DNA from 3 places in the Streptomyces sp. NPDC058051 genome. Region 3 is predicted to be linked to each of the others. Evidence: riboswitches for the same ligand, from Rfam matches in the RefSeq annotation. Region 3 holds a riboswitch; each other region holds the start of a gene.
What was found. Region 3 has a riboswitch for S-adenosylmethionine ahead of ACFVUT_RS09810 (aminotransferase class V-fold PLP-dependent enzyme). Riboswitches for the same ligand answer to the same signal wherever they lie in the genome.

Region 1 (3,266 bases), on a different contig from region 3:
GAAGCCGCCGCGGCGGAAGTTCTCCCCGGTGAAGGCGTCCCACGAGGTGACGACGTTCCATGCCGCGCGCCCGCCCGAGAGGTGATCGAGGCTGGCGAACTGGCGGGCCACCTCGTAGGGCTCGTTGAACGTGGAGTTGATGGTGCCGGTCAGGCCGAGGTGCTCGGTGACGGCGGCGAGGGCGGACAGCACCGTGAAGGTGTCGGGGCGTCCCACCACGTCCAAGTCGTATATCCGGCCGCCCTGTTCGCGCAGCCGAAGCCCCTCGGCGAGGAACAGGAAGTCGAACCTGGCCCGTTCGGCAGTGCGCGCGAAGTGCGCGAACGAGCTGAACTCGACGTGGCTGCCGGCCTCGGGGTCGCTCCACACGGTGGTGTTGTTGACCCCGGGGAAGTGGGCCGCGAGATGGATCTGCTTGAGCGGCTTGCCGGTGTCCTTGCTGGTGCTCATGTCGGTGGTCCCTCCGGCTCAGGCGTTGGCGTAGCGGTTGGCGGGGCGGGAGAGTCCGAGCAGCCCGCGCAGGGTGTCGGCCTCGTAGGCATGCCGGAAGGCGCTGCGGCGCTGCAGTTCGGGCACCAGGCCACGGGTGATCGCGTTGAGGTCGTGGCCGATCACGGCGGGGCGCAGCCGGAAGCCGGAGAGTCCGGCCCGCTGCCACTCCAGGAGCAGATCCGCCAGCTGAGCGGGCGTGCCCGTGAACACGGGCGCGTCACTGGTGTACGCGTAGCCCGCGAGGCCGTCCAGGCGGGCCCGGCGGGCCGCCGCCGCCGCGGGGTCGTCGTCGAGGAACACCACCAGGTCACCGAAGAGGTGCAGCGGTTCCTCCGCACGCCCGGCCACGGCCTGTTCGCGGCGGATCTCGTCGACGACGGCACGTGCCTGGTCTGCGTCGTGCGGGGTGACGTAGCCGATGTCGGCGGACCGGGCCACCAGTTGGAACGGGACGCTCTGGTGCGCCAGAGCGCTGACGACCGGCTGCCCCTGCGGTGGCCGGGGCGTGATCGAGGGGCCCTTGACGCTGAAGTGTCGGCCCACGAAGTCGATGTAGTGCAGCTTGTCGCGGTCGACGAAACGGCCTGTGGCGGAATCGCGGATCTCCGCGGAGTCCTCCCAGCTGTCCCACAGGCGGCGCACCGCCTCGACGTAGTCGCCGGCCTCCTCGAAGAGTTCGGCGATCAACTCCTGTACGGCAGGGCTGTCCAGGTCTTCGATGCGGACACCCGGAATCGCACGGCGCCCGAAGTGGGCCGCCTCGTTCCGCCGCGCCGACACCTGGATCCGCAGGCCCGCGCGTCCGTTGCTCACGTAGTCGAGGGTGGCGATCGCCTTGGAGATGTGGAACGGCTCGGTGTGGGTGGGGACCACGGTCGGTACGAGCCCTATGTGCCGGGTCAGCGGGGCCACACGGGCGGCGATGAGCACCGCGTCGAGCCGCCCCCGCACCTGATCGGTACGGCCGTCGGGTTCCGCGAAGTGCGAGCTCTGGAGCCCGAGCGCGTCCTCGATCGTCACGAAGTCGAGCAGGCCGCGCTCGGCCTCCGTGATGACGTCGGCCCAGTACGGAGCAGTGAGCAGGTCCCCGGGACGGGCCACCGGCTCACGCCATGCGGCCGGGTGCCAGCCCGCGCCGTCGAGCGCGACGGCCAGGTGGAGCGAAGAGGACAGCGAGGAATTCAGCGAAGAAGACGAGGACACGAGAGGGGTGCCTTCCTGATCGACCGTACGTGATCACCGTCCCTCGTCCGGAGGGTTCGGCGGCGGGAGAGCGGTCAGGAACAACAGAGCGCGGCGGCCACGCGCTGCAGGTCGATGTGAGGCCGGGAGCACAGGTGGAGGCGTCGTCGCGGGGCGATAACCCTGACCAGCAGGCGGGACACGGGTGCCACGACCGTCACCTCCGCCCTTCCGTCTCGGCGGACCCGAGGGTTCGGCCCGCATCGCGCTTGCGGAACCCGGACGGGCTCCGCCTGGTCATCACCTGGAGCACCCCACCGCGCAGGAGGGTTGCCGGTCAGCAAGCCAGGGCTTGACGCTGACACTCATGACCTGCCCGGAACGCTACGTGGGGCGGCAGCCTCGCGCAATGTCCGGCAGGCATGGTCATGCTCACATCGCCACGACGCACAACAACACGGCTACGCCGAATGTTCCGTCAGACCGGCCCGGCTGCCGACTCGTTCGGACCGGGGTCGAAGCCACGCCCCTTCTTGACAGGGGCATGCTTCTCTTGATTGCCTTCCCGGCATGCATCCGGGAGTTCTTCTGACGGCGCGACGCCATGTCGACCTGGTGAGGCACGCCTCCAGCCTGTGTAGCTCCCGGGCAGCCTGTGCCGTCATCACGCACACGTCGTAGTCCCGCGTCGACAGCTCCCTTGTCGGCCAACACATGTGTCGCTGCTCCGGCAGGCGCTCCCCGGGCATTTCCACGATCCGACAGGCGCAGCCCCTCGTCCCTGTCCTGGCCATTCTCCCTGCCCTGGTCATCGTCCCCGTCCTGGTCATCGTCCCTTCCTGACGCATGACGACCTCGGTACAGCTGTCCAAGAGCTCTCAGTGATCGCCTGAGGTTCTCTGTTTCGCCTCCGCACCGGTTTCGCCTCGGCAGCCAACCGTGGTGCGGACCTGCTCGGCGCATCCCCCGCCTCTTGTCCTCCGCCCATGTGCACGGCCCGGCGCCAGGGCCGGACGTGCCCTCAGACGTGCCCTCGTCCGTATCGCGTATTCCCAGGAGACCCGCATGACCTTCGCCGTCCCCGCCCGTTCACGGCTGCGCACCGCGCTGGCCGCTGCCGTCACCGCTGCGGTGGTCGCCGCAGCGGGCGCGGCTCCCGCAAGCGCCACCGGCTCGGTCTTCGCTCCGGCGCCGCCCCACAACCCGTACACCGGACCGGACGGCACTGCCACCATGCACGGGGACACCGCGTCCTCGGACACCACGCCGCTGGCCGGGCCGGGGCCCGGCACGCTCACCTCGGATCGGGTGGCCCTGGCGTCCGCCTGCCCGACCGTGCTGGTCGGGTCCGACGGCTATCCTGTGGCGTTGTGCACGCCCATCTTCGGGCAGGTCCCCACGGTCCACCTGCTGGACCCGGACGACGGCGGCTCGATCGCCGAACTCGCCCTCACCAAGGGCTCGCTGCTGGGTGGCGTCTACGCGTACATCGACCAGAACGACCGCCTGGTGGTGGTGGACGGCAGCAGGTCGCTCCTGCGGGTCGGCCATCACCGGAACACGGACGGCGACTGGACGCTGACCGTCGACCA
Region 2 (3,266 bases), on a different contig from region 3:
GCCCGGAGACGAGCCCGCCGCCGCCGCGCTTCGCGTCGAGCGTCCCGTCCACGGCGAGGCTGTACGAGACCGGGCCGCGGTTGGACGCGACGAGGACCTGCGCAGCGGACCGGGCCCCGGACGAGGCATCGGGCCGGGCCCCGGACAAGGCTTCGGACGGGGCTTCGGACAAGGCTTCGGACGGGGCTTCGTGCTCGGAGACCATGTTGCGGAATCTAGCCCGATCACGAACCGCCCAAACGTGCGAAGTCAGGCCGCGCGGCGCGAGACGTACTCCTCGATCTCACGCATCGGGGGTCGTTCCTCGGTGTCCACCGCATGGGTGTGCGGGACGAAGCCGTCCTCGCCGCGTTCGAACTGGGTGAGCGACGGCCGTACTAAGTGACCCCGGGAAAGTCGGAGTTGCGCGGTCCGGTAGATGGCCGCCGCCATCCGGCCGAGGGCCTGGCCGTCCTGGTGGCGGTGTCTGCGCACCCCCACGTCGACCTGGGCCAGTGCGTCCAGGCCCACCGTGTGCAGCGCGTCGACCAGGAGTCCCAGCTCCACTCCGTAGCCGACGGGGAAGGGAAGCCGTTCGAGGAGGGAGCGGCGCACCGCGTACTCGCCGCCCAGCGGCTGGACGAAACCGGCCAGCTGCGGCCAGTGCAGATTGAGCAGGGGGCGGGCCACCAGTTCCGTGACGCGACCGCCCTGACCGGCGGTGTCGCCGAAGGGGCGGTCGTACATCGCCTTGACGAACTGCACGTCCGGTTCGGTCAGGAGCGGGCCGACGATGCCGGAGACGAAGTCCGCCGAGAAGTCCTTCAGATCGGCGTCGACGTACGCGACGATGTCACCCCCGGTCACCAGCAGCGACCGCCACAGGACCTCGCCCTTCCCGGGCACGGCGGGTATCCGGGGGAGTATCGCGTCCCGGTGCACCACCCGGGCGCCGGCCTCCCGGGCCACCCGCGCGGTGGCGTCCGTGGAACCGGAGTCGATCACCACGAGTTCGTCGACGAGACGGACCTTCTCCATCAGCTCGCGCCGGATCGTCGCGACGATCTCGCCGACCGTCGCCTCCTCGTTCAGCGCGGGCAGGACGACGCTCACGCTCCCGCGACGCGGCTCCCGGGCCTTGGCGGCGAGCAGCCGGTCCAGCGGGCGGTCGGTGGCGGACCAGGAACGCCTGGCCAGCCAGTGTTCGACCTCTTCCAGCACGCTCGATACTCCCTGTATGTGATCCATCTCGCGGTTCGGACGACTATCTCAACAGTCCGGTGCTTCGGTTACAGTCTTGAACAACGCGGATGACCCTCGCATGTCGGGGTCCGTCCGCCGAAAAACGCCTGGATCGACGATCCAGTGCCATAGCGCTCATCCAGAGGGACTGAGGGAACGGCCCGTTGAAGTCCCGGCAACCCTCCTGCCGACCGCGAGGTCAGGTGGGGAAGGTGCCAATTCCGTCTCGTGGCGAAATGCGTCGCGAGGAAGATGAGGAGAAAGGGCCTCGCCACCATGGCTGCGCAGACTGTTGCAGTAAGCACCAATTCTTCCGACGACGCTGTCGATCTCGGCCCCGCCGCGGCGCTTTCCTGTCGCGAGTGCGGCGAGCGTTTCGAGCTCGGCCCCCTCTTCGCCTGTGCGTCCTGTTTCGGGCCGCTCGAAGTGGCGTACGACCTGCCGAGCGGCTCTCCCGACGAGCTGAAGAAGCGCATCGAGGCCGGACCGAACAACATCTGGCGTTACGCGCCGCTGCTGCCGGTCCCCGCCGATGTCGCGGACAAGCCCAACATCAACCCCGGCTTCACCAAGCTGGTCAAGGCCGACAACCTCGCCCGCGAGCTGGGCGTCACCGGCGGCCTGTACGTGAAGGACGACTCCGGCAACCCGACGCACTCCTTCAAGGACCGTGTCGTCGCCATCGCCGTCGAGGCCGCCCGCGCCTTCGGTTTCACCACGCTCTCCTGCTCCTCCACCGGCAACCTCGCCGGTGCGGTGGGTGCCGCCGCCGCCCGCGCCGGCTTCCGCTCCTGCGTGTTCATCCCGCACGACCTGGAGCAGGGCAAGGTCGTCATGGCCGCGGTGTACGGCGGCGAGCTGGTCGGCATCGAGGGCAATTACGACGACGTCAACCGCTTCTGCTCGGAGCTCATCGGCGACCCGCTCGGCGAGGGCTGGGGCTTCGTCAACGTCAACCTGCGCCCGTACTACGGCGAGGGTTCCAAGACCCTGGCGTACGAGATCTGCGAGCAGCTCGGCTGGCGGCTGCCCGACCAGATCGTCATCCCGATCGCGTCCGGATCGCAGCTCACGAAGATCGACAAGGGGCTGCAGGAACTGATCAGGCTCGGCCTCGTCGAGGACAAGCCCTACAAGATCTTCGGCGCCCAGGCCGAGGGCTGCTCCCCCGTCTCCACCGCCTTCAAGGCCGGACACGACGTCGTACGGCCCCAGAAGCCGAACACCATCGCCAAGTCCCTGGCGATCGGCAACCCGGCCGACGGGCCGTACGTCCTGGACATCGCCCGCCGCACTGGCGGTGCGGTCGAGGACGTCGACGACGAGCAGGTCGTCGACGCCATCAAGCTGCTGGCGCGCACCGAGGGCATCTTCGCGGAGACGGCGGGCGGGGTGACGGTCGGTGTGACGAAGAAGCTCATCGAGGCGGGCCTGCTCGACCCGACGCTGACCACCGTCGTCCTCAACACCGGCGACGGCCTCAAGACCCTGGACGCGGTGGCCGCGACCTCGCAGGCGACCGCGACGATCCGGCCGAGCCTGGACGCCTTCCGCGCCGCCGGCCTCGCCGGCAGCTGACCACCCGAGACTGAAGAAAGGCACCCCTCATGAGCGTCAAGGTCCGCATCCCCACCATTCTCCGCACCTACACGGGCGGCCAGGCCGAGGTCCCGGCCGAGGGCGCGACCCTCTCCCAGGTCATCGAGTCCCTGGAGCAGAACCACCCCGGCATCGCCGCCCGCGTCCTGGACGACCAGGGCAAGCTGCGCCGCTTCGTGAACGTGTACGTCAACGACGACGACGTGCGCTTCGAGGGCGGCCTGGAGACGGCGACGCCGGACGGCGCCGGGATCTCGATCATCCCGGCTGTGGCGGGCGGCTGCTGACCGCCTTTCCGGCCTGACAGCGATATCGGAATTGCCCCCTCTGCGAGAGAAGCGGAGGGGGCAATTCTGCATGGTTGAGCGCGGTAGAGTGTGGGAAGTCCCCCCAGCTGCTCGCGCCGCCCGCAGATAAGAATGCGCCTGGCCGCGACAAGAAGCAGC
Region 3 (3,266 bases):
GAAGCTGCGCGCCAGGCTCAGCAAGGGCTACTTCGGCGAGGACAACCAGATCGCCAAGCCCACCGCCGAGGAGTACAAGGAGATCACCAGCGGCCACGGTCACCACTGATCGCCTGAACTGATCGCCACAGCAGGAGCCCCGTCCATCCGATGGACGGGGCTCTTTGCTGTCCGCGGCCCTCGATAAGGTGGAGGTGACCCCTTTTGGGGTGACCTCTTTTATCGGCTGTGGACCCTCAGGAGCGGACCATGAACGTTGTGACCCCGGGCGGCGGCGACAGCGTGGCGGACCGTTCCTGGCCCGGCGTGCTGAACCCCCTGCTGCGCGGCGAGGACCTGAGCGCGGACGACACCGCGTGGGCCATGGACCGCATCATGAGCGGTGAGGCGACCGATGTGCAGATCGCCGGTTTCGCGGTGGCGCTGCGCGCCAAGGGCGAGACGGTCGACGAGGTGTCCGGCCTGGTGCGCGCGATGTACGAGCACGCCCGCACCATCCACGTGCCCGGCCGCACGGTCGACATCGTCGGCACCGGAGGCGACCTCGCGAAGACGGTCAACATCTCCACGATGTCGGCGATCGTCATCGCGGGTACCGGCGCCAAGGTCGTCAAGCACGGAAACCGCGCCGCGTCCTCGGCGAGCGGTTCCTCCGACGTCCTGGAGAAGCTCGGCGTCAATCTGGAGCTCAGCGCGCAGCGGGTCGCCGAGGTCGCCGAGGAGGCGGGCATCACCTTCTGTTTCGCGGTGAAGTTCCATCCCGCCCTGCGCTACGCGGCCAAGGCCCGCAAGGAACTCGGCGCCCAGACCACCTTCAACATCCTCGGGCCGCTCACCAATCCCGCCCACGTGCGCGCCCAGGCCATCGGCGTCGCCGACCTGCGGATGGCGCCCATCGTCGCCGGAGTGCTCGCCGAGCGCGGCAATTCGTCGCTGGTCTTCCGCGGTGACGACGGTCTGGACGAGCTGACGACGACCGCGACCTCACGCGTCTGGGTGGTCCGGGACGGATCGGTGCGCGAGGAGGCGTTCGACCCGCGCGACATCGGCCTGGAGCTGGTGCCGACGCAGGCGTTGCGCGGCGCCGACGCCTCGTACAACGCGGATGTGGCCCGCCGGGTGCTGGCCGGCGAGCGAGGGCCCGTACGGGAGGCCGTGCTGCTCAACTCGGCGGCTGCGCTGGTGGCTCTGGACCCGACGGACGGCACGCTGAACGAGCAGCTCGCCGCCGGGATCGCCAAGGCCGCCGCATCCATCGACTCGGGCGCGGCCCGGGAGGCGCTGGACCGCTGGGTTGCGGTCAGCAACGCCTGAGAGCCTGTCGGGTGGCCTCTGATCGGGCGGAAGGTGACGCGGGGCGCGGTCCGGATCCTGGACCGCGCCTTGCGCGTCCACGCACGTATGGCAGGATGCTGGTCAGGTCATGAGTGACAGCGACTACGGCCCCGGCCCGCTGTCCGGCAACCCTCCGTCCGTGGCGGGGTGCCCCGGGTGAAGACCAGGCCGTAGGCAGCGAGGTCTGCGGCAAGCGCGGGCCCCTCGGCATCTGTGAATGCCAACCCCCGGGGTCCTGGTCCCTAGGGAGTCTCTTGTGAGCACGCGAATGCGATAGGGCTTCCCGGCCCTCCTCCGCACACCCCCTTTTCACTCTCCGCTGTGCTGCCGCGTATCCGTCGGCGCCTGCGATTCGCCTGCCTCTTACGGGAGTTCGCCATGTCTGTCTTCACTGCTGCCGCCGACCAGTCGCTTTGTGCCCCGCTGCCCGTTCTGGGACAGGATGTAACGGTTCCGCTGGTCACGGGTGGTGAAGTCACCTATGCCGCTCTCGACTACGCCGCCAGCGCCCCGGCCCTCCAGCGCGTCTGGGACGACGTCGCCGCCTACGCCCCGTACTACGGCAGCGTCCACCGTGGCGCCGGGTACCTCTCGCAGCTCTCCACGGACCTGTTCGAGAACAGCCGGGCGACCGTCGCCGAGTTCCTCGGCTGCCGGGCCGACGACCAGGTGATCTTCACCCGGTCGACCACCGACTCCCTCAACCTGCTGGCCGCCGTCCTCCCCGCCGACTGCCAGGTCTTCGTGTACGAGACCGAGCACCACGCCTCGCTGCTGCCGTGGCGCGACGCCCGGGTGACCTACCTGAACGCCCCGCGCACCCCGGCGCAGGCCGTCGAGACGCTGGAGCGCGCGCTCGCCGCCCGTGACCCCCACGGCCCCGCGCTGGTCTGCGTCACCGGCGCCTCCAACGTCACCGGTGAGCTGTGGCCGGTCAAGGAGCTGGCGGCCGCCGCGCACGCGCACGGTGCCCGGATCGTGCTGGACGCCGCCCAGCTCGCCCCGCACCACCCCGTCCACATCGCCGACCTGGACGTCGACTGGGTCGCCTTCTCCGGACACAAGCTGTACGCGCCGTTCGGCTCGGGTGTGCTCGCGGGCCGCGCCGACTGGCTCCAGGACGCCGAGCCGTACCTGGCCGGCGGCGGCGCCTCGCGCAAGGTCGCCCGCCGCACCGACGGCGGCGTGGACATCGAGTGGCACTCCACCGCCGCCCGCCACGAGGCCGGTTCCCCCAACGTCATCGGTGTGTACTCCATCGCCTCCGCCTGCAAGGCGCTGACCGAGGCGGGCTTCGGGAACCTGGTCGCCCGGGAGCAGCGCCTCGTCACCGCGGTCCGTGCCGGTCTCGCGGAGGTCCCCGAGGTGAAGGTGCTCTCGCTGTTCGGCGACGACGCCCCTCGGGTCGGCGTCATCTCCTTCGTGGTGGAGGGCTGGAACAGTTCGCACTTCGCGGCGGCGCTCTCCGCCGAGTACGGCATCGGGGTCCGCGACGGGCTGTTCTGCGCCCACCCGCTGCTCCGCACCCTGCTGGGCAGCGACCCGCAGGCGGTGGGCGAGTGCGGTGCGCCGGAGGCCGAGCCGGGCGAGCGCTCGTTGAACGCGATCCGGGTGAGCTTCGGGGCCGGTACGCCGGACGAGCACGTCGAGCGGTTCGTCGGCGCGGTCAAGGAGCTGGTGGGCAAGGGTGCCCGGTGGAAGTACCGGACCGAGGGCGGTCGCTGCGTCCCCGACCGGGGTGCGGCGCAGCTCTGACGGATGCGTGGCCCTTCGGCGGGGGACGGGCGGGCGGGCCCGTCCCCCGCCGAAGGGCCACGCCGTGACGCGGGGCGTTCCTACGCGTCGAGGCCGATGGCGAAGGCGGCCTCCAGGTCGTGCTGGGAGTACGTACGGAAGGCCACATGCGTGTCGGTGGCCTCGACGCCGGGGAT

Region 1: linked by a shared signal. The riboswitch ahead of ACFVUT_RS18310 (putative leader peptide) and the one ahead of ACFVUT_RS09810 (aminotransferase class V-fold PLP-dependent enzyme) in region 3 are both predicted to bind S-adenosylmethionine.
Region 2: linked by a shared signal. The riboswitch ahead of thrC (threonine synthase) and the one ahead of ACFVUT_RS09810 (aminotransferase class V-fold PLP-dependent enzyme) in region 3 are both predicted to bind S-adenosylmethionine.

The regions. Positions count from the first base shown of each region.
Region 1 covers NZ_JBHVRW010000010.1:192,375-195,640, reverse strand. The annotation lists gene ACFVUT_RS18320 (NtaA/DmoA family FMN-dependent monooxygenase) at 1-450, opposite strand, end outside; gene ACFVUT_RS18315 (LLM class flavin-dependent oxidoreductase) at 469-1,677, opposite strand; gene ACFVUT_RS18310 (putative leader peptide) at 1,770-1,877, opposite strand; SAM riboswitch class IV at 1,935-2,047, opposite strand; gene ACFVUT_RS18305 (putative leader peptide) at 2,245-2,355, shown strand; gene ACFVUT_RS18300 (hypothetical protein) at 2,740-3,266, shown strand, end outside.
Region 2 covers NZ_JBHVRW010000019.1:79,347-82,612, forward strand. The annotation lists gene ACFVUT_RS26540 (trehalose-6-phosphate synthase) at 1-205, opposite strand, end outside; gene ACFVUT_RS26545 (glucosyl-3-phosphoglycerate synthase) at 250-1,200, opposite strand; SAM riboswitch class I at 1,354-1,480, shown strand; gene thrC (threonine synthase) at 1,498-2,799, shown strand; gene ACFVUT_RS26555 (MoaD/ThiS family protein) at 2,829-3,107, shown strand.
Region 3 covers NZ_JBHVRW010000004.1:411,819-415,084, reverse strand. The annotation lists gene ACFVUT_RS09820 (cytochrome bc complex cytochrome b subunit) at 1-109, shown strand, start outside; gene trpD (anthranilate phosphoribosyltransferase) at 250-1,314, shown strand; SAM riboswitch class IV at 1,420-1,537, shown strand; gene ACFVUT_RS09810 (aminotransferase class V-fold PLP-dependent enzyme) at 1,714-3,090, shown strand; gene ACFVUT_RS09805 (Lrp/AsnC family transcriptional regulator) at 3,171-3,266, opposite strand, start outside.